DNA from 2 places in the Paracoccus albus genome. Region 2 is predicted to be linked to the other one. Evidence: riboswitches for the same ligand, from Rfam matches in the RefSeq annotation. Region 2 holds a riboswitch; the other holds the start of a gene.
The links. Region 2 has a riboswitch for thiamine pyrophosphate ahead of PAF20_RS00340 (thiamine ABC transporter substrate-binding protein). Riboswitches for the same ligand answer to the same signal wherever they lie in the genome.

Region 1 (15,396 bases), 1.4 Mb from region 2:
GATCGCCGTCAGGAGGCACTTGATTACCACGAGTTTCCGAAACCCGGTAAGCTGGAAATCCGCGCGACCAAGCCAATGGATACTGGCCGGGATCTGTCCAACGCCTATTCCCCCGGCGTCGCCGAGGCCTGCCTCGAGATCGAAAAGAATCCGCTTGATGCGATGCGCTATACCGCGAAATCGAATCTGGTTGCGGTGGTGTCGAACGGAACGGCGGTGCTGGGTTTGGGCAATATCGGCGCGCAGGCTTCCAAGCCAGTCATGGAAGGAAAAGCGGTTCTGTTCAAGAAATTCGCCGGTGTCGATTGCTTTGATATCGAGGTGAATGAGACCGATCCCGAAAAGCTGGCCGATCTGGTCTGCAAGCTGGAACCGACCTTTGGCGCGGTGAACCTTGAGGACATAAAGGCCCCGGACTGTTTCCTTGTCGAACGGCTGTGCAAAGAGCGGATGAATATCCCGGTTTTCCACGACGACCAGCACGGAACGGCCATCGTTGCCGCAGCGGCGGCCAGCAATGCGATGCGGCTGTCGGGCAAGAAATTCGAAGATATCAGCGTTGTGGCGCTTGGTGCGGGTGCGGCCGGGATCGCCTGTCTGAAAATGCTGATGGTGATGGGGGTGAAGAAGAACAACATCACCATGCTGGACAGCAAGGGCGTGGTGCATACGCAGCGCAACGACCTGAACCCAGAAAAGCAGGAATTCGCCCGCGACACCGAAATGCGCACCACCATGGAAGCGATGAAGGGCGCGGACCTTTTCCTTGGTGTCTCCGGCCCCGGGCTGCTGACGCGAGAGATGGTGGCGCAGATGGCCGATAACCCGATCATCTTCGCCCTTGCCAACCCGACGCCCGAAATCATGCCGGAAGAAGCCCGCGCCGCAGCACCGAATGCGCTGATCGCGACGGGGCGCAGCGATTACCCTAATCAGGTCAACAACGTCCTGTGTTTCCCCTTTATTTTCCGTGGCGCTCTGGACACTGGCGCGACCCAGATTAACGACGAAATGAAGGTCGCCTGTGTCGAGGCGATTGCGGCGCTTGCCCGCGAGACGACCTCGGCCGAGGTCGGGCAGGCCTACCGGGGCGAAACGCTGACATTCGGGCCGGAATATCTGATTCCGAAACCCTTCGATCCGCGCCTTCTGCCGACCATCGCAACCGCCGTCGCAAGGGCCGCGATAGAATCCGGCGTGGCGACGCGCGAACTGGACCTTCAGGATTACACCCGTCGCCTGCAGGGCCGCGTCTATCGCAGCTATAATATCATGCGCAGCGTGTTTGATGCCGACAAGGTCGCTCGCCGCCGGCTGGTCTTTGCCGAGGGCGAGGATGAGCGCATCCTCCACACCGCCCGTCAATTGATCGAGGAAGGCCACGACACGCCGATCCTGATCGGTCGGCCAGAGGTGATCCAGCAGCGGCTCGACCGCGAAGGCATCCGGCTGGACCTTAATGCGATAGAGGTTATCAACCCCGAAAGCGACGTTCGCTACCGTGACTATTGGACCGCATATCACGAACTGATGCGCAGGCGCGGGGTCACACCGGATCTGGCGCGCGCGATCATCCGGACAAACACATCGGCGATTGCAGCGATGATGGTGCATCTTGGTGCGGCGGACAGCATGATCTGCGGCACCTTCGGCGAATACCGCTGGCACCTTCGCTATGTCAGCGAGATTCTGGCGCGCGGCAATGCCCATCCGGTCGGTGCGCTTTCGCTGATTATTCTGGACCGGGGTCCCTTGTTCCTCGCCGATACGCAGGTCAATCTTGACCCCGATCCGCAGCAGATCGCCGAAACTGTGATTGGGGCCGCCCGGCATATGCGGCGCTTCGGGATAGAGCCGAAGATTGCACTGTGCTCTGCCTCGCAATTCGGGAACCTGGACAGCGAAACCAGCCGGAACATGCGCGCTGCGATGGAGATATTGGACGGCATGAACCTCGACTTCGAATATGAAGGAGAGATGCCCGCCGATGTGGCTCTCGATCCGGATCTGCGCGAAAGGCTGTATCCCGATGGCCGACTGAAGGGCCGCGCGAATGGTCTGATCTATGCAAATGCCGAAATCGCCAATGCGGCGCGCAATATGCTGCGTTCTGTCGCGGGCGGGCTGGAGGTCGGGCCGATCCTGATGGGGATGGAGAACCGCGCCCATATCGTCACGCCGGGCATTACCGTACGCGGGCTGATGAATATCTCGGCACTCGCCGGCAGCAATGTGTCCAGCTACGGTTGATTCCCGAAGCGAAGGGCAGACGGGCTCGCGCGGAATTGAACACCGCGCGAGCCGTCGGCTGTCGGTGCATTAACCCATTCTGCGTTGCCTTGCCGTGACGCCCGGCATAACGTCCGGACGTATTGTGGCGCATCGGAAAGATGTCGTCACTGTCCGAAAAGTCGAGATATTCCGCGTGACTACTAAAAATTCCACCAAGCTTTATCCGGTCATTCTGTGCGGTGGGTCTGGCACGCGCCTTTGGCCGCTGTCGCGAAAATCCTACCCCAAGCAATTTGTTCCACTTCTGGGCGATACGACCCTTTTTCAGCAGGCGGCGCAGCGTTTTGCCGGCGATGGCGAACAGACGGAATGGCAGTCTCCGGTGATCGTGACAGGGGCGGATTTCCGCTTTGTTGTGACAGAGCAATTGCAGGAAATCGGCATTGACCCCGGCGCCGTCATTATTGAACCAGAGCCGCGCAATACTGCGCCTGCCGTGCTGTCAGCGGCGCTTTATCTGATGGCCAGCGATCGCGACGCCGTGATGGTCGTCGCACCATCGGATCACGCAATACCGAATTCTGCGGCCTTCCTTGCTGCGGTCAGGCGTGGCTTGCCGGCGGTGAGCGAAGGCAAGATCGTCACATTCGGGATAACTCCGGACCGGCCAGAAACGGGCTATGGCTATCTCGAACTTGCCGCTTCGCAGGATGAGTCCGGTGGCACGCGCGACCTGCTGCGCTTTGTTGAAAAGCCGGACGTGGACAAGGCGCAGCAGATGCTGAATTCGGGTAATTTCCTCTGGAATGCCGGCATTTTTCTGGCCCGCGCGGCCGATATGGTCGAGGCGTTTCGTCAACATGCGCCGGATGTCGTAGGCCCCGTCACACAATCGCTTGGCAAAGCCGTTGTGGATCTGGGGTTTCTGCGGCTGGCGCCCGATGATTACGCCGCTGCGCCGTCAATCTCTGTCGATTATGCGGTGATGGAAAAGGCGGATAACCTTGCCGTCGTCCCGTTTTCCGCCGGCTGGTCCGATCTTGGCGGCTGGGACGCGGTGTGGCGCGAACAGGGGCCGGATCAGGACGGCGTTGCCCTGTCCGGTCCGGCGGAGGCGATAGATTGCCGCGACACCTTGCTGCGTGCCGAAAGCGAGGGGCAGGTGCTGGTCGGGATCGGGTTGGAGAATATCGTTGCCGTGGCCATGCCTGATGCCGTGCTGGTTGCGCCCAAGGACCGCGCGCAGGATGTGAAGAAGGCTGTTGATCTGCTGAAAAAACACAAACGGCCACAGGCAGAAATCCTGCCGCGCGACTACCGCCCCTGGGGCTGGTACGAAACGCTGGTTCTCGGCGGGCGCTTTCAGGTCAAACGCATCGTCGTCAATCCCGGTGCAGCGCTGAGCCTGCAAAGCCACCACCACCGGGCAGAACATTGGATCGTGGTCGAGGGCACGGCGAAGGTTACGATTGATGACAAGGTGCAACTCGTGACCGAAAACCAATCGGTCTATATCCCCCTTGGTGCCGTTCACCGCATGGAAAACCCCGGCAAGCTGCCTATGGTCCTGATTGAGGTTCAGACCGGCAGCTATCTGGGAGAGGATGACATTATTCGCTACGAAGATATCTATGCGCGCGGGCAGGGGGCAAAAGGCTGATGCGCCTGAACTGCTTCAAAGCCTATGACATCCGGGGCAGGCTGGGCGTCGATCTGGATGTCGATATCGCGCATCGCATCAGTCGTGCCTTCTCGCAGGCCCTTGCTGCTGAACGTGTCGTGCTCGGGCGCGATATCCGCGCATCATCGGCAGAGTTGGCAGACGCCGTCGCCGACGCCTTGATCGCGGAAGGGTGCGAGGTTCTGGACCTTGGGCTTGCAGGTACAGAAGAGATGTATTTCGCTGTCACCCATTTCGATGCCGATGGGGGGATAGAGGTCACCGCTTCGCATAATCCGATGGATTATAACGGCATGAAAATGGTTCAGCGCGGCTCTGCCCCGCTTGGATCTGCTTCGGGGCTGAACCACGTGCAGCGACTGGCAGAGGCGGGCGAGTTCGGGCCGGATAAATCCGGCGGTAGGCGTCTGGACGTCGCTGATCAGGCGCGGGTGGCCTATGTGGCGCGGGTGATGGCGTTTGTCGACACTGAGGCTTTGCGACCTATGAAGATCGTCGTGAATTCAGGCAATGGCGCTGCGGGTCCAACCTTTGATGCCATAGCAGCGGCGCTTGCGTCACTTGGCGCACCGCTGGAGTTCATTCGCCTGCATCATGAACCCGATGGCAGCTTTCCGAACGGTATCCCGAACCCTCTGCTGCCTGAGAATCAACCAGTGACCGCCAAGGCCGTACGCGAGGCCGGTGCCGATATAGGGGTCGCCTTTGACGGCGATTTCGACCGCTGCTTTTTCTTCGACGAGCAGGGAAAATTCATCGATGGCGAATATATCGTTGGTCTTCTGGCTGCTGCCTTTCTGGCGAAAGAGCCGGGCGCGACCATCGTTCACGATCCGCGCGTCATCTGGAATACGCAGGACATCGTTGCCAAGGCCGGTGGCACTGCCATTCAGGCCCGCACCGGTCATGCATTTCAGAAGGCGGCGCTTCGTGAACATGATGCCGTCTATGGCGGTGAGATGTCGGCGCATCACTATTTCCGCGACTTCGTTTATTGCGACAGCGGCATGATCCCTTGGCTTCTGGTGGCAGAACTGATGGGACGTTCCGGCAAGCCGCTCTCGGCGCTGATAGACCAGCGGCGCGCGGCCTTTCCGTCGTCCGGTGAAATCAACTTTGTCGTGACCGATGCCGATGCCGCCCGCGACCGTGTGGAACGTGCATTCGCGAAGCAGGCAAAGGGCCGCGATGAGATGGACGGGTTTTCACTGGATATGGGTGATTGGCGCTTCAATCTGCGTGCGTCGAATACCGAACCGTTGCTGCGGCTGAACGTCGAAACGCGAGGGGATCGCGATTTGCTGAACCGCAAGGTCGCCGAGCTTCGCGCGCTGATCGAAGAGGGCTGAGGCCGCCGCGTTGCTGTCAAATTCGCTCTCTGCTCTAGCATCTCGGGTGTGACACCGAAGCAGTCGTCGGCTGTCAGCGGCAATAGCAGATAAACGGCTCGGCGTCGGTTCCAACTGCGCCCGCGGATGTCGAACAATCCATCAGAGCGTCAGCGAAAACACGGCCGCCCCGGCAAGCCCTTTTTGCAAGCGGATGTGCCCACGATCGTTAACTGTGAGGTAGCGATCACCGGCCCGCAGACGAAATTCCAAAACCGACTGGCTTTCGATCATGAACCTCGCGGCTCTGGCATTCTCTGGCCCGACTGCAAGCCCGCCCTCCGGCTCGGTCTGGATCGGAAGGCGCAGTTCTTCGGCAATGCAGAACAAGCGCAGTCGCCCCGACCTGATCTCTGGGTGCAGGGGAACTTCGCCGATCTTGGGGTCGCGACGGCCGGGCCGGATTATGTCAGTCATCGCGTCATAGACCATCACCTGATCCGGCCCGAATCCCAGAACCGGCCTGCTGCAAGTCAGGGCCGCTGTGGCATGAGTGAAGGCGTTTCGACCCGCCAGCGTTCGGATATGAGGGAAAGCCGAGCGGTAAAAGGATAGTACGGCCTTCACCCCTTGCTTGTCCTTGAGTTGCGCGGCCACGGGTTCCAGCCACTCAGGGAACTCCCGTGCAATGGCGCGGGGTGGCAGGCGCAGAAACTGCGGCAATACCAATGCGGGATGTTGATCGGCGGCGCGGCGCAGGACCTCTCTTTTCCGGATGGCGCTCCGGCGGCGTGCGGTGCTTATGGAGCGGCGTAGTGCGGCTATGTCGTCATTCCGGCATGCGTTGATGATCTGTCCAAGAACGGCACTTCCGGCGAGGACTTTCATCACGTGATGCCCGGCGCCATAAACAGGGGCGATGCGGCTGCGCGGGCAGATCGACACGATCTTTCTGGCGTGCCAGTCGTCGCGCGATTGCCAAGGGTCGTGAAGGATATATACCTTGCCGCTTACCTCATCGGCCCGGATACCCATTCCTGACATGTCGGGGCGAAAGTAATCCTTCCAGCCCGGTGCAATGGCACATTCAGCGGCGTCGATAGACCATTGCGGTTCACAGGCAATCACCTGAGTGGCGCCCAGCCGCGCCGAATGCTTCAACGCGCCATAGCCCCCCATAGAACTGCCGAAAGTCACCACGGTCCTATAATCGCGGGCAATCGCGCGGATCGCAGCAACAGCGCGTTCCATGCTGTTGACCGGGAACCAGTTCGGGGATTTTGCCATGATACCGATGGCGCTGATCCCCAGTTTGGCCAGCGGCGCATCCGCAAAAAACCTTTTGCCCTCGGCCAGCATCTCCAGATTGCCGAAGGTGATTACCAGATGGCTGCGACCAGCGGGCTGCGCGACGACGCGGATCTGGTCATCCTCGAAAATGATGCGGGTGTCGGCAGGGTGGGTCACGGACGGGTGTTGGAAAAGGAAATTCTCACGCAGCAATTTTGCACCTGACGCTGCGAAGGACAAGAAGTCGGGAGATATCCGAAGCTTGACGTTTACCCTTGGTCATGCCAGCTATGCCGCGATGCGACAGGGGCGCTCGGATCTATCCGGGCTGAGAAGCACCCTTTGAACCTGAACCGGACAATGCCGGCGTAGGGAGGCGCAGGAAATGGCCCGCGCCTGTCGTTCGCCCTTTCCCGTGTTCCTCTCACTTTGCGCCGCGCGAGAGAGGGAGAAAACGATGAACGAACCGGGTCTCTACCTTGCAAAAATGCGCGAAACCGCGCCGCTTGTGCAGAACATCACCAATTACGTGGCGATGAATGTCATGGCCAATGTGATGCTGGCGGCAGGTGCCTCGCCCGCGATGGCGCATGCGGAAGACGAGATGGAGGAGTTTGCCACTTTCGTGTCTTCGCTGACGATCAATATCGGCACCTCCTCGGGGCCGTGGGTACGTTCGATGCTGATGGCGGCCAAGGCTGTGGCGGCTGCGGGCAAGCCTTGGGTTCTGGACCCGGTCGCCGTTGGTGCGACATCTTTCCGCCGCGATCAGGGGGCGAAGCTGCTGGCCCTGCGCCCGGATGTCATTCGCGGAAATGCCTCGGAAATTCTGGCTCTGTCGGGTGCGCAGGCGGCGGGCAAGGGCGCCGATGCCGCTGACGAGGTCGCGGCGGCAGAGGCGGCGGCACGGACTCTCTCACGGGATCACGGGATCGTCGTTGCCGTGACCGGGCCGGTGGACTTTGTCACCGACGGATCGCGCGCGGTTCGGGTGGCCAATGGTCATGAGATGATGCCGCGCATCACCGCGCTTGGCTGCTCGCTGACCGGCATTGTAGGCGCCTTCATCGCCGGACAGCCTGCGTTCGATGGCACGGTCACGGCGCTGTCCTATTTCGGACAGGCCGGAGAGGTGGCAGGACGCAGCGCCGCAGGGCCTGCCTCTTTCCAGACGGCATTCATAGACGCGCTGTACCAATTGCAGCCCGAGGATGTGACGCGGGGCGCGAGGATCACGGCGGCATGATCCCGCCCATCTGTTTTATCACCGACGCGGATGCGCCGCGCCCGATTGTCGAACAGGCAATTGCGGCCGCTCGCGGCGGGGTCGGCCTGATCCAGCTGCGTCACAAGACACTGCCGGATGCCGAATTTGCTGAAATCGCGCGTCGCCTGATGGCAGTCCTGCCAGAGCACGGTGCGATGCTTGCGATAAATGACCGGATTGAGGTGGCGCAGGCGGTTGCTGCCCCGGCCCTTCACATAGGTCAGGGCGATGGCGATCCCGCGCGGATCAGGAAACGGATCGGGCCGGATGTGCTGCTTGGCCTGTCTGTCGAAGATGCAGGCCAGCTTGCGGCTGTGCCCAAGGGCGTGGATTACCTTGGCGTCGGCCCTGTGCGTGCGACCGCCTCGAAACCTGACCATGCCCCGCCGATCGGGTTGGACGGGCTGGCCAGGATTGTCGGGCAGAGCAAGTTGCCCTGCATTGCAATCGGGCGGCTCGTTCAAGGCGATATTCCAGACCTCAAGGCCCTCGGCGCGGCAGGCATCGCCGTCGTGTCCGCCATTTCCCGCGCGGAAGATATGGAAGCAGCGGCAAGGGGCCTCGTTCAGGCATGGGGGCGGGCATGATCCCCAATATCCTGACAATCGCTGGCTCCGACTGCTCTGGCGGGGCAGGGATACAGGCGGACATCAAGGCAATCTCGGCGAATGGTGGTTATGCGATGAGTGTGATCACTGCGCTGACGGCGCAGAACACCAAGGGTGTTCACGCCGTTCACCTGATCCCGGTCGAGATGATTGCGGCGCAAATCGCTGCGATACGCGATGACATTGCGGTCCACGCTGTGAAGATCGGGATGCTCGGCACGGCCGGGATCATCGACTGCGTATGCGAAGGGCTGCTCGGGCTGGATTGTCCTATCGTTCTGGACCCGGTGATGGTTGCCAAGGGCGGTGACAGGCTGTTGGCAAGCGATGCGGTATCGGCGCTGCGCGACCGGCTGCTGCCGCGCGTCGATCTGATCACCCCAAACCTGCCGGAAGCCGCAGATCTTCTGGGCGCGCCGGAGGCCACTGATCGTGATCAGATGGAAGGGCAGGCCGGCGCTTTGCTGGCACTTGGCCCGGCTGCCGTACTGCTGAAAGGCGGGCATCTGGGCGGCGATGAAAGCCCTGACCTGCTGGCGACATCAGACGGTCATGAGTGGTTAACGGCACAGCGTTCGCGAACGCAAAACACGCATGGAACAGGCTGCACCCTATCAGCAGCACTCGCCACATTTCTGGGCCGCGGTTTGTCAGTGTCAGAGGCGGTCAGGCAGGCCAAAAGCTATATCTCAGGCGCGATAGGTGCCGCAGACCGGCTTTCGGTCGGCAGCGGTCACGGCCCGGTCCATCATTTCTACGCCGCAGAAGGAACAAAGCGATGAAATTCACCGAACAACTCACCCAAGACACAGCAGATCTTCGTCGCCAGATCCTCGATATGCCCTTCAACCGGCAGCTTGCAGCCGGTACCCTGCCGTCCGAGGTGTTTCGCGGCTACATCATTCAGGACGCGCATTATCTTGAAGGTTTTGCCCGCGCGCTGACTCTGGTGGCTTCAAAGGCCCCGAACCCACAGGCTATCGCCCAGCTTGCAGGTTCCGCCACCAATGCCGCCGCGGTGGAACGTTTGCTGCACGGACACTACATGGGGCTGTACGGCGTCACCGATGAGCATTTTCGGCAGGCCGGCACATCGGCGGCCTGCGATCACTACGTCGCGCATCTGATCCGCTGTTGTGCCATCGGCGATTTCGCGGAAGGGCTGGCTGCCGTGCTTCCATGCTTCTGGATCTATCACGATGTGGGTCACGCCATCGCGGCAGAGGCAGCACCCGGTAATCCTTATGCCGAATGGATCGCGACCTATTCGGGCGAGGAGTTCACCGAAAGCGTGAACCGGATGCTGGCACTGACCGACAGTATCGGCGCTGCAATCGACGACGCCGGACGGGACAGAATGCGCCGGGTCTTCGCGCGAAGCTGCTGGCACGAATGGCGTTTCTGGGACAGCGCCTATCACCGGCAGGACTGGCTGATGCCGCAGGCAGAGTTGATTCCGGCTGAATAGCGACGGACCACAATCCGCGTGATCTGCTTATCTGATGATCGACAGCCCAGGCGGGCGGTTACGTTGACGTTCAGGCAGCGGCTTTACTTTTGGGCAGCGGCAGAGAACGGCTTTTACGATCGAAGCTGGAAGGCTATTCCGTGATCCGCCGCGTCCCGATCGCGTATTAGGCATGTTTGGGATTTTCCTTTTTCGAGCCCGCTGCGGCGTGTAGTTAATTAACCCAGAAAGCGGGCTGGAGAACTGGCCTTGTATCCGGGGGCAGTTATGGCGGCGCGGAATATCATCGGCATTGATGTCGGAACGACCACTGTCAAGGCGGCGGTCATCGCGCCCGATGGGCAGGTGTTGGACAGGTTTGCGCAATCCTATGCGACGCATCGCTCCGGCCCGAACCATGTAGAGCAATCGCCCGACGACTGGATGCGGCTTGTTTCTCAGGCACTGGATCACTTCGCCGGGTATGAGGTTGCGGCGATTGGTATGTGCAGTCAGGTCAACACGCATGTTTTCGTCTGTGCATCGGGCGAGGCATTGCGTCCCGCGATCCTTTGGCAGGATGGCAGGGCCGGCAAGGTGGCTGGCGAACTCGATTCCGGTATATCCGACGCGCAGAAAGAAGAGTGGTGGGGTTCGCCCATGCCGATTGATGCCAGCCATGCCATAGCGCGCATGGCATGGGTCGCGCGGCACGAGCCGGAAATATGGGGCAAAACGCGGTATGTCCTGCTGCCCAAGGATTTCTGTATCTGGCGTATGACTGGCGATGTGTCCACTGATCCGATTTCGAATGTCGGGCTGGTTGGCGCTGATATGGGTTATATCGATGGCGTACTGGCGCTTGTTCCGGGGGCGGCTGATCGTGTGGCACCCATTCGTGATGTAACTGGTGTTGCGGGTACGATGGCATCCGGGCCGTTCCGTGGCGTTCCCGTCGTCAATGGCACGATGGACGCCTGGGCCGGTCTGGTCGGTGCAGGTGCGGGACGCGAAGGCGTAGCGGTTTACCTCAGCGGCACAAGCGAGGTCATGGGTATTTCTTCTCGCGCCGTCAGACCCTCGGAAGGCGCTATCGTTTTTCCGGAATATCAGGGCCTTCGTATTCATGCCGGCCCGACGCAATCGGGCGGAGATGCGGTTCAATGGTTCGCCGGTGTAAGCGGCATGACCCTGGCCGAGATGGCAGAGGCGGTCGCGGCCACGCCGCGCAGTCAGGCGACGCCGCTTTTCATGCCCCAGCTGGAGGGAGAGCGTGCCCCGCTTTGGGATGCCGATCTGCGGGCTGGGTTCCTGAATGTGTCGCGCCGGACTGCTCGCGCTGATTTCTGCCGCGCAGTCTATGAAGGCGTGGCACTTTCGGCCCGTCATGCACTGGAGGCCGTGCGCCAATCTGCAGATACAGAGGTCGGGCTGATCCATTGCGGTGGCGGGGGCTTCCGCTCTGCGGCGTGGAACCAGATCCGCGCCGATATCCTGGGCGTTCCACTTAAGACGATAGGTGCGGCAGAGCCGGGGGTGATGGGCGCCGCCATGATTGCCGGGATCGGTTCGGGCCAGTTCGCCGATTTTGCAGATGCCGCGGCTAGGCTTGCGTCGGCGGGGGGGGGAATATCTGCCCGATCCCCGACAGCAGCCATTCTATGACGAACTGTTCGGCATTTATAAAGCAGCGCTGACCATCGCCGGCGGATTGGGCAAGCATCTGTCACAGCTTGCTGCACAAAGGGGCTGACAGGATGGTGTAGCAATTTGCTGCGATTTGACTGATACATGATCCGACAAACGATCCACTCTGCTGACCGACAGGAGGACTCATGATCCAGAAATTCGCCCTGACCGCCGCCGTTCTTGGACTTTGCACAACCGCCGCACTTGCGCAATCGGTTGCCGTGGTCACGCCCTATCTGGCCCAGCCCGGCACTCAGGCCGCGATTGAGGGTTTTGAGGCATCCGCGGCCGAAAAGGGATGGGAGGTCAATGTCGTCGATACCGCAGGTGATGTTGCCGCCGTGATCAGCCGGATCGAGGATGCCGTGACACAGAATGCCGATGCCATCGTAATCGCGGTCGATCCGGCGCAGGTGAATGCGGGGCTATTGGCCGCATCGGACGCGGGAATACCGGTTGTCGGCCTGGATGCGGGGAACGACCCGCTGCTGGTCGCCAATGTCACGTCGAACGGCTATGCGATGGCTGCCGAAACCGCCGTCTACGCGGCCAACCGGATCGGCGGAGAGGGCAACGTTGTCATGTTCGTCTTTGACGCCTTCCCGCCGGTGCAGATCAGGGGTGTCATCGCCGATGCGGTCTTTGGCAATTTTCCCGATATCGAGGTGCTGGATCGTGTGACCCCCGATGTTCAGGACGGTGGCATCGCTGACAGTCGCGCCCAGATGGAAGCTATTTTGGCCGCGAACCCTGAACCCGGCAGCATAAAGGCCGTCTGGGCGGCATGGGACCAGCCCGCCCTTGGCGCTTTGCAGGCCATTGAGGATGCGGGTCGTGGCGACGAAGGCATCGTGATCACTGGTATCGACGCCAATCCGCAAGCCCGCGATGCCATCGCGCAGGGCGGCAGTTTCGAGGCCTCTGTCGCGCAGGATTTCGCGTCAATGGGTGCCGAGGCCGCAGAAGTCGTTGCCCGCGCGATTGCCGGAGAGGAGCAACTAACCAGCGTGGTTTATGTGCCGACCACATTGATAACCAAGGAAAACGCGGCAGAATAAACGGCTTAGCGGCGCGCGCGCTCATGCAGGATTTGGTCTTTGCCAATATGTCGAAATCCTATGGAGGGGTTCCGGCCCTTTCAGATGTGACCTTGCCTTTGCGGGCGGGGCGCGTTCATGCCCTGATGGGCGAGAACGGGGCGGGGAAATCGACCCTGATCAAGCTGATTGCCGGGGTCATTTCCGCCGACAGCATGAGCGTTGTGATGGATGGCCGCGCGGTATCATTGCGCGATGCCGCAGAGGCCCATGCCGCAGGTTTCCGCATCATCCATCAGGAGCTGAACATCATTCCGCAGCTATCAGTGGCGGAAAACATCATGCTGAATCACAGCTATCCACGCCGCTTCGGCGTCGCGGTCGATTGGCCGACGTTGCGCAAGCGGGCAAGGGCGGCTCTGCTCCGGCTGGGCGCGGATCACATCGACGTAAGTGCCTATGCGGGTGATCTTCCGGTTGGTGACCGGATGCTGATGAAGATCGCGGCGGCTCTTGTTGCAGATGGCCCGGCCCCGGTCCTTTACGTTCTGGATGAGCCGACCGCGGCGCTGACTGGAACGGAATCCGAAATGCTGTTCGATGTGATCGGACGGCTGAAGGCGGAAGGTGCGGCGGTGCTGTATGTCTCTCACCGTTTGGATGAGGTGATGCGGATTGCCGATGAGGTGACTGTTCTGCGCAATGGACGGCATGTTTCGACGCGTCCGGTCGGCGATACCTCCAAGGGCCGCATCATCGAAGAGATGACCGGGCGCGAGGTATCAGATGTGTATCCCGCGCGTCGTGGGAAGATCGGCGAGACCCCTTTGCTGCAACTTCGCGATGTTGCCGCGGAAGAGTTGACAGGCATTACGGTTGACCTGCATCCCGGTGAGGTTTTGGGTGTCACCGGGTTAGCCGAGGCGGGGCAGGGCAGGCTTTTGCAACTGCTCCTCGGCAAAAGCAGCATCACGGCCGGACAGGCGAGTTTCGATGGCATGCCACTTCCGCGATCCCCCTTCGCCGCATGGAAACGCGGCGTCGCCTATATCCCACGCGAAAGACGATCCGAAGCGCTGATGCTGAATATGCCGATCCGGTCGAATGTGGTTCTGCCCTATCTTTCCAGGTTCGGCCCGGTCGCCCGTAAGGGGGGCGAACGGCGTGAAACGCAAAGGCTGGCGCAGGATGTGCGCCTGAAATACAGCGGCACCGAACAGCCCGTCGGGCAGTTGTCGGGCGGCAATCAGCAAAAAGTGGTTTTTGCCCGTGCTCTGATGGGCGATCCCCGCCTGCTGCTGCTGGACGATCCGACGCGCGGCGTGGATGTGGGTGCCAAACATGAGATCTATGAACTGGTCCGCGAACTCGCGGCAACGGGCTGCGCCGTCATGCTGACCTCGACCGACCTGCAAGAGGTGATCGGCATGTGCGACCGCATTCTTGTTCTGCAAGATGGCCGGCAAACACATCTGCTGGATGGCGACGCGCTGACGCCTGCGACACTTCTTGCGCATTTCTATGACACAACGGACCAGAGGGCCGCGACATGACCAAGACCCTGCGCCAGTCCGGCACGCTGATCGGTTTTGCGCTGATCATCCTGTTCTTCGCATGGCAACTGCCGGACACGTTTCTGACGGCGCGAAACCTGATGAATATCGGCCAGCAGGTCTCGATGCTGGCGGTGGTGGCGGCGACGATGACCATCGTCATGGTTATGAACGATTTCGACTTGTCGGTCGGCTCGATGGCCAGTCTTGCCGGAATCGTGGCGGCGGTGCTGTTTACCCTGGGTTATCCGGTCTGGGCCGGGATTGGCGCCGCGCTTCTGGTGGGTTTGCTGGGCGGACTGGTCAACGGCGTGCTGGTATCGGTGATCGGCATCCTGCCCTTCGTGGCGACGCTTGGGACGCTGACTGTCTTTTCGGGGCTCGCCTTTCGGTTGTCGGACGGCAAGACGATCTTTGGCCGCGACATTCCCGCCGGTTTTTCCGGGTTTGCCCGTGGCGGCTTGCAGATGGGTGATCTGAAAGTTCCCTTCCTGTCGCTGACGGCTGCGGCGGTGATACTCGCTAGCTGGTTCCTGCTTGAACATACCAGCTTCGGTCGCCGCCTTTACGCCATCGGCGGCAATCGAGAGGCGGCGCATCTGGCCGGTGTCCGTGTCGTGCGCCTGCGTCTTCTGGCGTTCGCGCTGACCGGTCTGGGCGCGGCGGGCGCGGGGCTGATGTATGCCTCACGCGTTGCCTCTGCCAATCCGACGCAGGGGTCGGGGCTGATGCTGGATGCCATCGCTGCCGTTTTCCTTGGTATGACCATGAGCCGGCAGAGCGAGCCGCGCGTGTTTTATACACTCTTGGGTGTGCTGATGCTGGGCATCCTCGACAACGGGCTGACGCAGTTAAAGGTGGACAGCTATGTGCGGGAAATCCTTGTCGGTGTGATTGTAATCGCGGCGGTATCTGTGGCGACCCTGTCGCGCCGGCGCAGCTAGGCGTCGTTTCCACCGGTCGCGGCGGGGCCGGTCTGATCCACAAGGAAATGTGCCCCGAACGGGACCGCGATGGCACCGATGGTGCGGGCGGCGCGGCCAAGCGTGCCTTCCATGATGCGCGGCTGGCTCATCCCGGAGAAATCGAAACCGGGCAAAGCGGCTTCGATCCGTTGGGCCAGATCGGCGCGGATATGCGATGGCATCCAGCCGTCGATCACCACGGCGTCCAGATCCAGCAAGGCGCAGCTTGCAGCCACCGCATGGGCCGCACTTGCCGATGCCTGATCAAGCCAGCGATCCAGCAGAGGGGCAGGGATGTC
Region 2 (15,396 bases):
ACTACGAATCCGGCAAGGCCGATGCCATGCGCCTGCCGTTGGAGGTTCTGGCGGCACTGGGCACAGAAAAGCTGATCCTGACCAATGCGGCAGGAGCGGTGAACGAAAATCTGGCACCTGGCGGGCTGATGCTGTTGAACGATCACATCGCATTTGCCGGCACAAACCCCCTGATCGGAGAGGCGACGGATGCCCGGTTCGTGCCCATGACCGACGCTCATGACGTGGAAATGCGTGCGGCGCTGAAGGCTGCCGCTAAGGAAGAAGGGGTCGAGCTTCCGGAAGGCGTGTATGGCTGGTTCTCTGGCCCCAGCTTCGAAACTCCTGCGGAAATCAGGGCGGCGCGAGTCCTGGGCATGGACGCCGTTGGGATGTCGACGGTTCCGGAGATCATTCTGGGCCGGTTTCTTGGCCTGCGTTGCGCCGCGATTTCTGTCATCACCAATATGGGCGCTGGCATGTCGGAAGAATCAATCAGCCATGATCACACCAAGCAAATGGCCCCACTTGGCGCTGCAAAGCTGGAAAATGTGCTGCGCCGGTTCCTTCGGACCTAAGGCGAGATGCACCGCGCTGTCACAAATCTTCCGCTCGCTGTGATGCGGGGTTGCGACTGAATGTCGCGGCTTCTTGACTTCGCTCAGGGCGAAAACGCAACACATCCGGCCATTTGGCCGAAACTGTACGCGCTGTCCCGCTGGACTGGCAGGAAATTGATCGGTAGAGATGCCCTTGCCGAGGCTGCGATTCAAGCGGCCCAATAAAACATAGCCGGTCCGCCGTCGCGGGCCCGAACCGGAGAAAAGCCGTGACCCACGTCGATGAACACGAAGGCACGCGGAGGGACTTCCTCTACTACGCCACCGCCGGGGCAGGTGCCGTCGCGACCGGCGCCGCCGCCTGGACCCTTATCAACCAGATGAACCCCTCGGCCGATGTGCAGGCCCTGTCCTCGATCATGGTCGATGTCAGCGGGGTAGAGGTTGGTACGCAGCTTACAGTCAAATGGCTGGGCAAGCCCGTGTTCATCCGCCGCCGCACACCTGAAGAGATCGAAGCCGGTCGTGCCGTGGATCTGGGTGAGCTGATCGATCAGGGCGCGGAAAACGCAAACCGGCCCGGTGAGCCCGCAACGGACGAAAACCGCACCCTTGACGAGGCCGGCGAGTGGCTGGTCCAGATCGGCGTCTGCACCCATCTGGGCTGCGTCCCGATAGGCGATGGTGCCGGCGACTTTGGCGGCTGGTTCTGCCCGTGCCATGGTTCGCATTACGACACCGCCGGACGTATCCGCCGTGGCCCCGCGCCGCGCAACCTTGAAATCCCGCTGGCGTCCTTCGTTGACGACGCAACGCTGCAGCTCGGCTGAGGAGGCGCGCATGTCCGGAATTCCACACGATCACTACGAACCCAAGACCGGGGTAGAGCGCTGGCTCCATCGCCGCCTGCCCGTGATGGGCATCGTCTATGACACGCTCATGATCCCGACCCCTAAAAACCTGAACTGGTGGTGGATCTGGGGTATCGTTCTGGCCTTTTGTCTGGCGCTGCAAATCGTCACCGGTATCGTGCTGGCGATGCATTACACGCCGCATGTCGATCTGGCATTTGCCAGCGTCGAACATATCATGCGCAACGTGAATGGCGGCCATATGCTGCGCTATCTGCACGCAAACGGGGCCTCGCTGTTCTTCTTTGCCGTCTATGTTCACATCTTCCGCGGCCTCTTCTATGGCTCCTACAAGGCCCCGCGCGAGGTGACCTGGATCGTCGGGATGCTGATCTATCTGATGATGATGGGCACGGCGTTCATGGGCTATGTGCTGCCCTGGGGTCAGATGTCCTTCTGGGGCGCGACCGTGATTACCGGCCTGTTCGGCGCAATCCCCGGTATCGGACCCAGCATTCAGGAATGGCTGCTTGGCGGACCGGCGGTTGATAACGCCACACTGAACCGCTTCTTCTCGCTTCATTACCTGCTGCCGTTCATCATTGCAGCCTTGGTCGTGGTTCATATCTGGGCCTTCCACACGACTGGCAACAACAACCCGACCGGTATCGAAGTGCGCCGCACCTCGAAGGAAGAAGCCGAAAAGGACACGCTGCCCTTCTGGCCTTATTTCGTCATCAAAGACCTGTTCGCACTGGCTGTCATTCTGGTGGTGTTCTTCGCGGTTGTCGGCTTCATGCCGAACTACCTTGGCCACCCCGACAACTATATCGAGGCGAACCCGCTGGCGACGCCTGCGCATATCGTGCCGGAATGGTACTTCCTGCCGTTCTACGCGATCCTGCGGGCCTTCGATTCGGAAGTCTGGCTGGTTCAACTGGTCGAATGGCTGTCCTTCGGGATCATCGACGCGAAATTCTTCGGCGTGATCGCGATGTTTGGCGCAATTCTTGTCATGGCGCTTGTGCCGTGGCTGGATACCAGCCGCGTCCGCTCGGGCCGTTTCCGTCCGCTGTTCAAATGGTGGTACTGGCTGCTATGCATCGACTTCGTCGTGCTGATGTGGGCGGGCGCCATGCCGGCCGAGGGGATCTATCCCTATATCGCTCTGGCGGGTGCGGCTTACTGGTTCGCCTATTTCCTGGTCATCCTGCCTCTGCTTGGCCTGATCGAGAAACCTGACCCTATGCCAGCGACGATCGAAGAAGACTTCGCCGCGCATTATGGCCAAACTACCCATCCTGCCGAGTAAGGAGAGGCAAGCATGACCCTGAGAACAAAGACCCTCACGGCCGTTGCCGCGCTGACCCTTGGTGCCGCGGCATGGGCGCAGGACACCACTGTTACGGTCCCGCTGCCGGATGACATCACGCCTGCTCAGGCAGCTGATGCGGTGGCCGATGCTGCAGCGGAAGCAGCGGAAACCGTTAGCGAAACAGCGGGCGACGCGTCTGCCGATGCCGCCGATGCGGCTGCGGACGCGGCGGCTGACGCTGCAGAGGCGGTAACACCCGCGACGGAAGCACCCGCTGCGGAGGCGGCACCGGCTGCGGTAGTCGTCACTGAGGACGATGCAGCAGATGAACCTGCTGCTGAAGTGGTACCTGCGGAAGAGGTAGCCGCAGACGAAGCCCCGGCTGCTGCGGAAGAAACAGCGGATCAGCCGGAGGCGGCTGCCGAGGAAGAGCCAGCTGCCGAATCTGTGGACTCAGATCAGGCTGCGGAAGCCGAAGCGCCCGCCGAAGCCGCGGAACCTGCAGAAGCTGAGACAGAAGCGGCTGAAGCCGAGCCCGTCGCAGAACCCGCCGAATCCGAAGCGACGGAGCCTGCTGCAGAAGAAAGCGCGGAACCGGTGGCGGCAGCTGAGGGAACTGAACCAGCCGCCGAAAGCGAAGCAGAAACTGCCGACGAAACCAGCGTCGACGCTGAAACGACCGAAGAATCTGCGGCGGACGCGGAAGCAACGGAACAGCCTGCAGCCGAAGAGGCTGAAGAGCCTGCCGAAGCAGAGGCAGAGGCGGCAGAGGGCGAAGCAGCAACTGAAGAGGCCGCGACTGAGGAAGCCGCCGGTTCGGAAGAAGAGGCCGCTGCTGAGACCGAAGAGCACGCAGAGGAAGGCGAAGAAGAAGCCAGCCATGATGCGGTTCACATCGAAGACATTAACTTCAGCTTCGAAGGTCCGTTCGGCAAGTTCGACCAGTTCCAGCTTCAGCGCGGCCTTCAGGTCTATACCGAAGTCTGCTCTGCCTGCCACGGCCTGAAGCAGGTTCCCATCCGCACCCTTCACGACGAAGACGGTCCCGGACTTCCGGAAGATCAGGTCCGTGCATATGCCGCAAATTTGTTCATCATCGACGAAGAAACGGGCGAGGAACGCCCGCGTCTGCCGACCGATCACTTCCCCGAGGTTGAGCAAGTCACCGGGATGGGTCCCGATCTGTCCTTGATGGCCAAGGCACGCGCGGGCTTCCACGGTCCTTACGGCACGGGCATCAGCCAGCTGTTCCGGGGCATTGGTGGTCCGGAATATATCCACGCTGTCCTGACCGGCTATAACGGCGAAGAGATGGAGCAGGCCGGGACGATCCTGTACCACAATGAAGCTTTTGCGGGGAACTGGATCTCCATGCCGCAGCCGCTGTTCGAAGACCAGGTGACCTATGAGGACGGGACGCCCGCGACCGTGGACCAGATGGCGCGTGACGTGTCAGCCTTCCTGATGTGGACGGCAGAGCCGAAGATGATGGCGCGTAAGGAAAACGGTTTCGTGGCCGTCATTTTCCTGGTGATCCTCGCGGCGCTTCTGTACCTGACGAACAAGCGCCTGTGGTGGTCGGTCAAACACGGCGACAAGTGACCGAAGAAAAATGATAGAAGCGCGCCCTTGGGCGCGCTTTTTCTTGTCGTACCACTGGATGCGGGATCAGTCCTTGTTCTGACAACACGCGCCTGATGCCAATGCCTTCGGATATTCATCCTGACGGCGCCACCAATATTCGGGCTCGTTCCGTCCAAGCGGTGCGCGATCGAGCCAAGGGTACACGCTCCACATCGCATCCAGCCCTCGGGCATAAGCTGAGTAGCAATGGTAAACCTGCCCATCCTCGATCACGAAGCTGCTCATTCCGGGCATCTCCACCTCGCCCCCGACAGCTTCCGGGTTTTGGGCCCCTTCGGTTTCGAAGTTGTAGGTCATGCCATCGCGTTGTTGCTCCGCAGTAAATGACACGCCGAAATCGAAGTTGAAGTCGCTGCCGAGCGATGAGGCCCAGGGAAATTCCCACCCCATGCGATCACGATACGTCAGAAGCCGGTCAAGCGGCGCGCGTGATACCGCCCAGAACGAAACATCATGGTTCTGAAAATGCGCGACAGTTCCGTCGAACCCGTCCGCGATTGCCGAGCATGATGGGCAGCCTGCCTGATAATCCGGACCGTACATGAAGTGATAGATCAGCAGTTGAGAGCGGCCCTGAAACAGATCGGCAAGTGTTGCGGGCCCGGTTTCAGTCTGAAAGTCATAACTCTTGCCGACGGCCACCCAAGGCAGGGCCACACGCTTTTTCGCCAGCTCGTCCGAGCGGCGGGTGAGTTCCTTCTCCTCTGCCAGCAGGGCGCGCCGCGCTGCCAGCCAATCGTCGCGGGACGCGATTGGATGTGATGGCATCTCAGTTCTCCTTATCGAAGGATTGCAGGTTCTCTGCACATTCGTTCCAGCCTGCTGACATGTTCCGGTAGGCCGTGTCGTTGCGCGGCACTTTGAAGCCGGAATGGCTGATTTTCAGCACGGTGCCTGTGGCGGTGGGCGAAAGCTCAAAAGTGACAACTGTATCCAGCAGTGTGCCATAACCGGTGTTTTCGGCGTGGCCGCCTTTCCAAGAATAAACCAGTTTGCGGTTCAGCACCGATTCCAGCACCTTGCAATGGATCGTCCCGTCCCACTTGCCCGCTGCACCCGTCTGATATGTGAACTCGTTGCCTTCCACGGGTTCGAACCCCTTTGGCTTCAAGCCCATCCAGCGGCTGATAAGCTCACCCGTTGTGAGCACTTTCCACAGTTTTTCCGGGGAATGTGGAAGGTCTTCTGTCAGTTCGATTGATGCGCTCCGGTCGTCGTTCATTCGTCGATCTCCTTCAGCAGGTCTCGCAGGGCTGCAACGCGCGCGGGCCAGAAGGTCTCATACATCGCCAGCCAATCCACCAGCGGGGCAAGCCCTTGTGGGCGGGCGTGGTAAAGCGTGCGGCGGCCCTGCGGCGTGCCCTGTATCAGATCAGCCTCTCGCAGGACCTTCAGATGTTGTGAAACGGCGCCTTGCGTCACACCGCTGCCTTCGGTCAGTTCGGCAACGGTAATGCCATCGGTGCGAACGATCCGGTCAAACAGAACGCGGCGTCGCATGTCCGACATCGCGTGAAAGACGCTGTCGATTTGAGTGTCGTTGGTCATGGCTTATTATTAGCGACAACTAATGTATTAGTCAATACTAATGAATATTGCCAACGTAATTCGCGCTACGCCAAAGGCTTAATTTGAAAATCGGAGGTGAGAGATGGGGCGGCATCAGCGTGCCGCCCGCAGAAACTTACAGCCCCAGCGAACCGTAGACGTTGGTAATGCGTCGGATTGCGACGACATAGGCTGCAGTGCGCAGGTCATCGACGCGATCGTCGCCGAACCACACCTCCTGCATTTTCATATAGCTTTCCCGCATCGTATCATCGAGGCCAGAGCGGACCAGTTCCAGCTCATCCGCGCCGTGCAGATAGGCGGCTTTGAAGCCGTCCGACAGCGTCCATTTAACCTGCGAATCGGCGGAAAGGCGTTCGATCTCTGACACAAGAAGCCGGTTGCGGGCCTCTTCATGCCGCCGCTCCAACCGGCCGAGGCTGATTTGGCTGAGGTTCTTGACCCATTCGAAATAGGACACGGTCACACCGCCGGCGTTGGCATACATATCCGGGATAACGACGACGCCGCGTTCTTTCAGTATCCTGTCGCCTTCAGAGGTGGTCGGACCGTTCGCGGCTTCGATGATAAGCTTTGCCTTGATTTTGCCGGCGTTCTTTTCGGTGATCACACTTTCGACGGCGGCAGGGATCAGAATGTCGCAATCGTCTTCCAGCCCTTCCAGCCCGGCCGGGCGGAATGTCGCGCCGGGGAAGTTTTCGACGCCGCCGGTTTCGCGGATATGGGTCTTGAGGGCTTCTATATCCAAGCCGTCGGGATTGTGGACTGTGCCGTTATATTCGACGACCGTCACGATGGCGCAGCCGTCCTCTTCCTGCAGGAATTTCGCGGCGTGATAGCCCACATTGCCCAGACCCTGCACGACCACGCGCTTGCCCGAAAGTTCGCCCTCGATGCCAGTGCGCTTAAGTGCTTCAGGGTGGCGAAAGAATTCACGGATCGCGTATTGAACGCCGCGCCCTGTCGCCTCGACCCGGCCCAGAATGCCGCCGATGGTGACAGGTTTGCCGGTTACGCAAGCCTTGGCGTTGATGTCATCGGGATGCAGGCGCTTAAAGGCATCGGCCATCCATGCCATTTCACGCTCGCCCGTGCCCATATCCGGGGCAGGAACGTTCTGCGATGGAGAGATCAGTGAGCGTCGTGAAAGCTCATAGGTGAACCGGCGGGTGATCCGTTCCAGCTCATCTTCATCCCAATCACGCGGGTTGATCCGCAGACCACCTTTGGAGCCACCGAAGGGCACCTCGACCAAGGCGCATTTATAGGTCATCAGGGCGGCGAGCGCTTCCACCTCGTCCTGATTGACGGACATGGCATAGCGGATACCGCCCTTCACGGGTTCCATATGTTCTGAATGGACAGAGCGATAGCCGGTGAAGGTATGAATTGCGCCGCGCAGGCGGACACCAAATCGAACTGTATAGGTAGAGTTGCAGACCCGGATCTTCTCCTCCAGCCCCGGCGGTAGTTTCATGAGCGAAGCAGCATGGTTGAACATGCGATCGACTGAGTCGCGGAAGGAGGGATGGGCGTTCGACATGGATGGCCTCCGTTTTGCCTATTTCCAAGGCAGACTTTCGCCGCTGTGGCGGAAAATCGCAACGGAATTCGTCTGAACCGTTCCCGCCTTGTGGCCGGCCTTCACATCAGAATAAGTGAGAAGGTTAGTTCTGCCGCAATTTTTCTGGGCAAGTTTTATGGTTTCTGAAGTTCCTTTGATTACGAAGGGTCGAAAGTTCGACCAGGTGCTGGAAGGCGCCAGGCGCGTTTTCATGCGAGACGGTTATTCCGGCGCGAGTGTCGATGACATTGCCCGCGAGGCGGCGGTTTCAAAGGCCACGCTGTACAACTATTTTCCGGACAAGCGTCTGATGTTCGACGCCGTGTTCCGCGACGAACTGGATCGCTTGCGGATTGACGGGTCGCAGGTGGTCGGAATAGATCTGCCGATCGAACAGGTCCTTCGCTTTATCGGGCATCTGATCGCCAGTCAGTCCGTTTCTGAATTCAGCATTCGTGCGCTGCGTCTGGCCATCGCCGAGGCGTCGCGCTTTCCTGATCTTGCGGCGGAGTACTATCGGGTCGGGCCGGCAAGCCTGCGCAAAACGCTCGCTGCGCGGATCGTGCAATGGCAGGAAGACGGGGTGCTGAGCAAGGATATCGAGGATGTCGACCTCGCCGCAGATAGTTTTATCTGTCTGTGCTGCGCCGGGGTGCAATGCGCCGTTCTTCTGAAAGGCAGAACTGCGGTGGACGACGCGACGATCCGCCGTACCGTGGACAATGCCGTTGCGATGTTCCTGTCGCAGTTCGGCGCAAAGGCTGTGTAACAGTACCGTCGCAGGTGAACAGGAATTGAACGCCGAACCACTCTGGCGGGCTTAACAGCGTCGCCAACCGCGCTTATAGGTTGTGATGAGGCCCGCGCGCCAAGATCCCTCAGAAGGGTCGGGCAGCGGGACAGGTGAAACCTCATCGGGGACAGATGAAAAAATGAATACGACCCACAAAGTTCTTGTGCCGCTTATTCTGACGCTGGCGGTTGCCGGATGTGTACGAACAGCGCCCGCCAATGTAGAGCCGGTTCAGCCGCCGGGAATTGAGCCACTGCCGACGGCTGCCGATGATGGCCTGACCGAGCGTAAGCCGGATCTCTGCAAGGCATCGACCTATGCATCCTATGTCGGCCAGCCCGGCAGCATCATCCCGACGCTTGGCGTCACGCGTGAGTATCGTGTTGTCGAGTATCGCGGGATCGAGGCGCAGGAATATAACCCGAACCGGATTGTGTTCCGTCTGGACGACCTGGGCAATATCTCTGCCGTTGACTGCGGTTGAGGCAGGCTCAGTTGCGCGGCGGGGCCGGCACGGTCCCGTCCGCTTGGCGATATTATTTTTTGCATTGACATGGCCGCCCTTGCTGTCACCATTCCGTCATGCAGAACCCGATGCAGCCGTTCGTTCCGCAAGCAGACCGTGTCGCTTTTAACAGGGCGGAACTCGCTTCTATCCTTTCCGTATATGGCCGTATGGTCGCCGCTGGCGAGTGGCGCGACTATGCGATGGCGTTCCTGAGCGATGTCGCGGTTTTCTCAATCTTCCGGCATGCCGCCGAAACACCGATCTATCGCGTCGAGAAGCGGCCGAAGCTTCGCGGTGCGCAGGGCATGTATTCGGTGATTGCGATGGATGGCCGGATATTGAAACGCGGGCATGACCTTGCACAGGTCCTGCGCGTCTTCGACCGCAAGCTTATCCGCGCCGTCGATCAGCCAAGATAGGCCCGAAGGGCGGGCGGCGGGTTATCCAGCAGAGGGCCCGTTGCCACCGGGGCCTGGGCGAGGCCGTCCATCACCAGAACGGTTTCGGACGCGAACGCACGGGCATCGTCCGGATCGTGGGTGACCATCAGGACCGTTGCCTTTGTCCGGTCGGCGATGCGCCCGAGCAGTGCCAGCATATCTGCCTTCAGTGCCGGACCGAGCGCCGAAAACGCCTCATCAAGCAGCAGGATCGGGCGTGCACGCAAGGCTACACGGGCAAGCGCGACACGGCTTTGCTGACCGCCTGACAGTTGCGCAGGCATGCTGTCCGCTTTGTCTGTGAGTCCGACCTGAGAAAGGGCATCTTCGATTGCCGCTTGCTCATCGGGGGTAAGGCGCAGGTTCGGGCGAAGGCCAAGGCCGACATTCTGTGCGACGCTCAGGTGAGGGAAAAGGTTCTGATCCTGAAACAGGATGGAAACGGGTCTCGCGCCGGGGGTGAGCCGCGACAGATCCTGCTCGCCATATGTGATACGGCCCGCGCTCAGCGGCACAAAGCCCGCGACCATGCCAAGAAGCGTGGACTTGCCGGAACCTGACGGCCCGATCACCGCGATGCGTGCGCCGGGTGCGATTTCGAAATCGGCGGAAAGATGAAAGCTGCCGAGTATGGCCTCTGCCTGATCAAATTGCAGCACGAACGCGTCCCCCTCTGTCGAACAGCCAGAACAGGGCAAAGCTGATCCCCATCAGCAGGACCGCGCATGCGGCGGCATCATCCATGCGATAGCTGTTCATGAACTGGTAAAGTTTCAGCGGCAGCGTCGGGTTCCTGCTATCTGCAAACAGCGTGATCACCCCCAGATCGCCCATCGCCAGAGCAGCCGACAACCCGCCAGCGAAACCGATCGGACGGGCGAGGCGCGGCAGGATCAGCAATCGCAGCCTCGCGAACCCGTGCAATCCCAGCGAATCCGCCAGCCTGCCGTAATCGGCATGCAGGCTGTGTGTGGCCGGGATGAGGATGCGCAGTGCGAAGGGCAAGGCCATGACCGCGTTGATGGTGGTTGTCACCGGCAAAGCCAGTTCTGTCGGTGAGGCCGCGTTGCGCAGCATCAGAAAAAGCCCGGTGCCAAGCACAAGGGGTGAGGCGACGAGGGGCAACATACCCGCAAGCTCTGCCCATTTCTGGCCGCGCGCTATCGCCGTCGCCAAAGCAAGCGCCAGCGTCAATGCAAGCAGGGCCGAAATCAGCGCCATGATGACCGAACGACCGGCGGCCGCCCAAACCGGCGGCGGCAGCGACAACAGACCCGGCACGCCCTTCAGGATAACGGCCGCCATCGGGACCAGCAGGAATGCCGCCGCAGCAGCGATTGATATGTAATCAACGCCTTGCCGCCAACCGATAGGCGCGGGAATCGGGTTCGTGCGATCCAGCCCCGCGCCGAACTCTGCCGGACGAGAGATACGCGATGCAAGTGCTAACGCGACAACGCATAGCCCGACCTGAACAATGGCCAGGGTGGCTGCCTTGCCCATGTCGAAATCAAAGCGGAATGCCTGATAAATGGCCAACTCAACGGTAGTCGCGCCCGGACCGCCGCCAAGCGCAAGCGCGACCGCAAAACTTGTCAGACAGACAAGAAACACTGCCAGCCACGCGCCCGGCAGGACCTCGCGCAGCATCGGACGTTCCAGGTGGCGCGATATGTCGGCGGCACCAAACCCAAGTGAGAGCGCAAGCCGGAATCGCTCTGCCGGGATCGCCTGCCAGCCGTGAAGGATCATGCGTACCGAAAGCGGCAGGTTGAAGAACACATGCGCCAGGATGACACCCTGCCAGCCGTAAATGCTGATCGGGCTCAGGCCGAGCGACGCCAATGCGTCATTTACAAAGCCGCTGCGGCCGAAAACCGAAACCAGCCCCATCACCGCCACGATGACCGGCAGGATAAACGGTGCGCCGAGCAGGGTGATCAGCAGGGCGCGCCCGGTAAACCTGCGTCTTGCGAGCGCGCGGGCAACCGGGACCGCCAATACAGCGGACAGCGTGGCCGATACGACCGACTGCCAAAGCGTGAACCAGATTGCACGCATGTCCCACGGACCAAGCGCGGACAACCCGCCCGCATATGCCGCGACCACCCCCAGCGTCCCGAGGATCAGCACCAGCAGCAAAACCCCGGCGGCAGCGCCGAACGTGTAGGGCGGGATACGCGTGCCGGGTGAGCGTGTCAATTCGCGAAGACGCGCAGCCATTCATCAAGGGCTGGTTGGCGCAACGCCTCGGCCTCGTCTTCCGACAGGAAAATGGTTTTTTCAGGCCGGGGCAGGTCCGCGAAGTAATCCGGCAACTGATCATCCGGCAGCTTCGACGGATAGGACCAGTTGGCCTCGGCAATCATGCCCTGGAAGTCGGGCGACAGGATATAATCCATGAATTGCTGCGCCAGTTCTGGCTGATCCGTGCCCTTCACTTGCGCCGCAAGCTCTGCCAGAAGATAGTGGCCTTCGGGAAAGATCGCGGCATGTTTGGTCGTGTCCTCCTCGGCGCCGATGTGATAGGCGGGCGATGTGGTGAAGCTGAGAACCATATCGGCCTCGCCATCAGTGAACATCCCGTAGGCTTCGGACCACCCTTGCGTTACGGTCAGAACCTTGGGCTTCAACTTCTCCCACGCGGTCATGCTGTCGTCGCCAAAGACCTGTTTGATCCAAAGCAGCAGCGCCAGACCGGAAACGGAACTGCGTGGATCCTGTATGACGATCTTCAGATCGTCTTGGGCATCCAGCAGGGCTTGCAAGCTTTCGGGCGGGTTCTCCAGACGGGTTTCGTCATAGATGAATGCCGTTTCGGACCAGTTAAAGGGCAGGAATACGTCATCCTGCCACTCAATAGGCATGGTCAGCGCAGATGTATCTTCGTTATGCGGGGCAAAAAGGCCGCTTTCGCGTGCGCGCAGCGTCTGATCAATGCTCAGCCCGATCACGGCATCGGCTTCGGTGCCTTCGCCTTCCAGCAGGATGCGGGGCAGAACATCGCCGGTCACGAAAACCAGATCGCAGTTGCAGTTCGCCTCGAACCCCTCTTCGATCTTCGGGCCTGGACCCCATTCCGAGGCGAAGTATTCAGGGGCGTAGACTGTAAATTCCGGACCCGCAGCAAGGGCCGGGGCTGAGCTTGCCATAAGGGCAAGAAGGGCAATGCGCATCGCTATCCTCCATCATTCGAGTTTCGGAAAGAAAGGGCAGCGAAACCTTCCCTCCGCCGGTTTTAACCGGATCAGGTTCTGCGGGTCCGCATCATGCGTCTCAGCCCGAAGGCCCCCCGAGGCTGGCTCAGGATGGGCAATGCCGCGCCGGATCGCAAGCAGGAACTTCTGCAGTTGGCCTTGTCGTGATCGGGCGCGCCCGCTAACGAAGGGCGAAAGGAGATCCGTGATGAGCCTGAACAGCTTCGGCCATGTATTCCGCGTCACCACATGGGGTGAAAGCCACGGCCCGGCGCTTGGTGCCGTGGTGGATGGCTGCCCGCCGGGCGTGGCCCTGGACGAAGCGTGGATTCAGCCCTTCATGGATCGCCGTCGGCCCGGAACGTCCAAGAATACGACCCAGCGGCAAGAGGCTGATCAGGTTCGTATCATGTCGGGTGTGTTCGAGGGGCGCACGACCGGTACGCCGATTATGCTGATGATCGAGAATACCGATCAGCGGTCGAAGGATTACGGCGATATAGCCCGCGCCTTCCGGCCCGGACATGCCGACATAACATACCATCAGAAATATGGGCTGCGGGATTATCGCGGTGGCGGCCGATCCTCGGCCCGTGAAACGGCGGCGCGTGTGGCGGCTGGTGCTGTCGCGCAAGCGGTGTTGAAGCAACTTGCGCCGAAGGTTCAGGTGCTTGGCTATATGGTTCAGATGGGCGAGATGCATCTGGACAGGGCGAATTTCGACGAAAGGGTCATCCGCGAGAACCCGTTTTTCCTGCCGGATGCCACGGCTGCCACTGCGTGGGAGGATTATCTGACAGGTATCCGCAAGGCGCAGAACAGCGTTGGCGCTGCTGTAGAGGTTCTTGTCCGGGGCTGCCCGCCCGGGCTGGGCGCGCCTGTCTATGGTAAGCTTGATACCGATCTGGCGGCTGCGATGATGTCTATCAACGCGGTCAAAGGCGTTGAGATTGGCGAGGGCATGGCCGCCGCTGCCCTGACCGGTGTCGACAATGCCGATGAGATCCGCATGGGGCCTGACGGGCCGGAATTTCTTTCCAATCACGCTGGTGGACTCCTTGGCGGAATATCGACCGGACAGGATATCGTGGTGCGTTTTTCGGTGAAACCCACCTCCTCGATCCTGACACCGCGGCGCACGATCAATCAAAGCGGGGAAGAGATTGAATTGATTACCAAGGGTCGCCACGATCCTTGCGTCGGTATTCGCGCTGTTCCGGTGGCCGAAGCAATGGCGGCATGCATTGTGCTGGACCATCTTCTGCTAGACAGGGCACAGACCGGCGGTGTTCGCGGTCAGATCGGCTGAGCGGGGAAACACTGGGACACGTCCTTGTCGCTAATGAGCAGCACTAATGAACAATTGTGTTAACTTTAGCGCCTTGTTTTTGATCCCACCCTAGCAGATCGATGCCGTCGGGCGCGGTTACAGCATCAAAGCCGTGCTGATACGCGTGTGTCTGAGTCGCGGGGGCTTTGCCCCCGTACCCCCAAGGTATTTGGGCACCAAAGATGATCTGGTCATTGAAATGGCATCTTTGGTGAGAAAATACCTCGGGGTCCGGGGCAGAGCCCCGGCCAACGGATCAGAAATCCAGTTCTGCGTAGTGAGGGGCCGGATGAATGCCCGGGATGTGATCGGCGAGGACGCTGCGGAATGCCGGGCGGGATTTGATCGTCGCATACCATTGGCGGACCAGATCTGAGCGGTCCCAGTCCACATCCGAGATATAATCGAGACAGGAAAAATGCGCTGCTGCGGCGAAATCTGCGATGGTCAGGGTGGGCCCTGCCAGCCAGCGTCGCTCTTCCAGCAGGCCATGCATATAGTCGATATGCGCTTTGATGGCGCCAAGTCCCGCTTTGACGATCCGGCTGTCGGGATATCCGCTTTTCTGAACTTTTTTCCAAACGCGTTCTGTCAGAACAGGCCGTGTCACTTCAGCATTAAACTTGTCGTCGAACCATGAACACAGCCTGCGGGTCTCGTATCTGCCAGCGGGACTGTCCGGCATCAAAGGCGGGTTCGGCACCGTTTCATCAATATACTCACAGATCGCCTGACTTTCCGCCATCAGCATCCCGTCGTGGCGCAGTACGGGAATTTTACCTGCGGGATTTCTCCGGAACAGTTCCGGACCCTGCTCCCAATAGCGTTCTTCGACAAGTTCCGCCTCTATCCGCTTTTCGGCGAGAACCAGCCTGACTTTGCGTGAATAGGGCGACAGCGGCGTGTGATACAGCCGCGCGGGCTGGCCGGGTGCGGTTCTGGGTGCTGCGGGGCTGGGGGCGTAACGGTCGGTCATGTCGCCGGTGATACGCGATCGGGCGGGGACGTTTCAACTATGCGCGATCCTGCTTGGCAATCGCTTGCCTGCATTGCCCCCGGCACGGTGGGGCGTTATGTCATAGGCGCGGGCAAGAAAGGGCAAAGATGGCATACAAGGTCTTCATCGATGGTGAGGCCGGAACAACCGGCCTGCAGATCCGTGATCGGCTGGACGGGCGCGACGATATTGAACTGGTCCGCGTCGAGCACGAGTTGCGCAAGGACGCCGACGCGAGGCGCGCCTGTTTCGCGGACTCTGACATTGCGATCCTCTGTTTGCCTGATGACGCGGCGCGTGAAGCGGTCGCGCTGTCATCTGATCTGCCGGTGCGCCTGATTGATGCGTCGACCGCGCATCGTGTCGATCCTGACTGGGTTTATGGTTTTCCTGAGCTTGTTGCCGGGGCGCGTGAAAAGATTGCCGCCGCGAAATATGTCGCCAACCCCGGATGCTACGCGACGGGCACCATCGCAATGATCCGCCCGCTGATTGAAGCCGGGCTGATCGGACCGGAGGAGGGGCTGTCGATCAACGCCGTTTCCGGCTACACCGGCGGTGGCAATGCGTTGATCGCAGAGTACGATGCCGGGACGGCGGCGCCGCAATTCCTGTATGCGCTGAACCAGAACCACAAGCACATCCCAGA

Region 1: linked by a shared signal. The riboswitch ahead of thiM (hydroxyethylthiazole kinase) and the one ahead of PAF20_RS00340 (thiamine ABC transporter substrate-binding protein) in region 2 are both predicted to bind thiamine pyrophosphate.

What each region holds. Positions count from the first base shown of each region.
Region 1 is NZ_CP115775.1:1,473,558-1,488,953, reverse strand. It holds gene PAF20_RS07420 (NADP-dependent malic enzyme) at 1-2,250, shown strand, start outside; gene PAF20_RS07415 (mannose-1-phosphate guanylyltransferase/mannose-6-phosphate isomerase) at 2,426-3,892, shown strand; gene PAF20_RS07410 (phosphohexomutase domain-containing protein) at 3,889-5,262, shown strand; gene PAF20_RS07405 (hypothetical protein) at 5,404-6,708, opposite strand; TPP riboswitch at 6,827-6,923, shown strand; gene thiM (hydroxyethylthiazole kinase) at 6,989-7,777, shown strand; gene thiE (thiamine phosphate synthase) at 7,774-8,385, shown strand; gene thiD (bifunctional hydroxymethylpyrimidine kinase/phosphomethylpyrimidine kinase) at 8,382-9,188, shown strand; gene tenA (thiaminase II) at 9,185-9,874, shown strand; gene PAF20_RS07380 (xylulokinase) at 10,142-11,518, shown strand; gene PAF20_RS07375 (substrate-binding domain-containing protein) at 11,689-12,600, shown strand; gene PAF20_RS07370 (sugar ABC transporter ATP-binding protein) at 12,624-14,132, shown strand; gene PAF20_RS07365 (ABC transporter permease) at 14,129-15,076, shown strand; gene PAF20_RS07360 (ROK family transcriptional regulator) at 15,073-15,396, opposite strand, start outside.
Region 2 is NZ_CP115775.1:58,109-73,504, forward strand. It holds gene PAF20_RS00275 (purine-nucleoside phosphorylase) at 1-557, shown strand, start outside; gene petA (ubiquinol-cytochrome c reductase iron-sulfur subunit) at 809-1,369, shown strand; gene petB (cytochrome b) at 1,380-2,702, shown strand; gene PAF20_RS18900 (cytochrome c1) at 2,715-4,307, shown strand; gene PAF20_RS00295 (DUF899 domain-containing protein) at 4,374-5,117, opposite strand; gene PAF20_RS00300 (SRPBCC family protein) at 5,119-5,571, opposite strand; gene PAF20_RS00305 (ArsR/SmtB family transcription factor) at 5,568-5,897, opposite strand; gene PAF20_RS00310 (Glu/Leu/Phe/Val family dehydrogenase) at 6,034-7,461, opposite strand; gene PAF20_RS00315 (TetR/AcrR family transcriptional regulator) at 7,694-8,251, shown strand; gene PAF20_RS00320 (I78 family peptidase inhibitor) at 8,415-8,759, shown strand; gene PAF20_RS00325 (DUF2794 domain-containing protein) at 8,858-9,202, shown strand; gene PAF20_RS00330 (thiamine ABC transporter ATP-binding protein) at 9,190-9,882, opposite strand; gene PAF20_RS00335 (thiamine/thiamine pyrophosphate ABC transporter permease ThiP) at 9,869-11,446, opposite strand; gene PAF20_RS00340 (thiamine ABC transporter substrate-binding protein) at 11,422-12,399, opposite strand; TPP riboswitch at 12,431-12,528, opposite strand; gene aroC (chorismate synthase) at 12,629-13,729, shown strand; gene fzlA (FtsZ-binding protein FzlA) at 14,007-14,726, opposite strand; gene argC (N-acetyl-gamma-glutamyl-phosphate reductase) at 14,855-15,396, shown strand, end outside.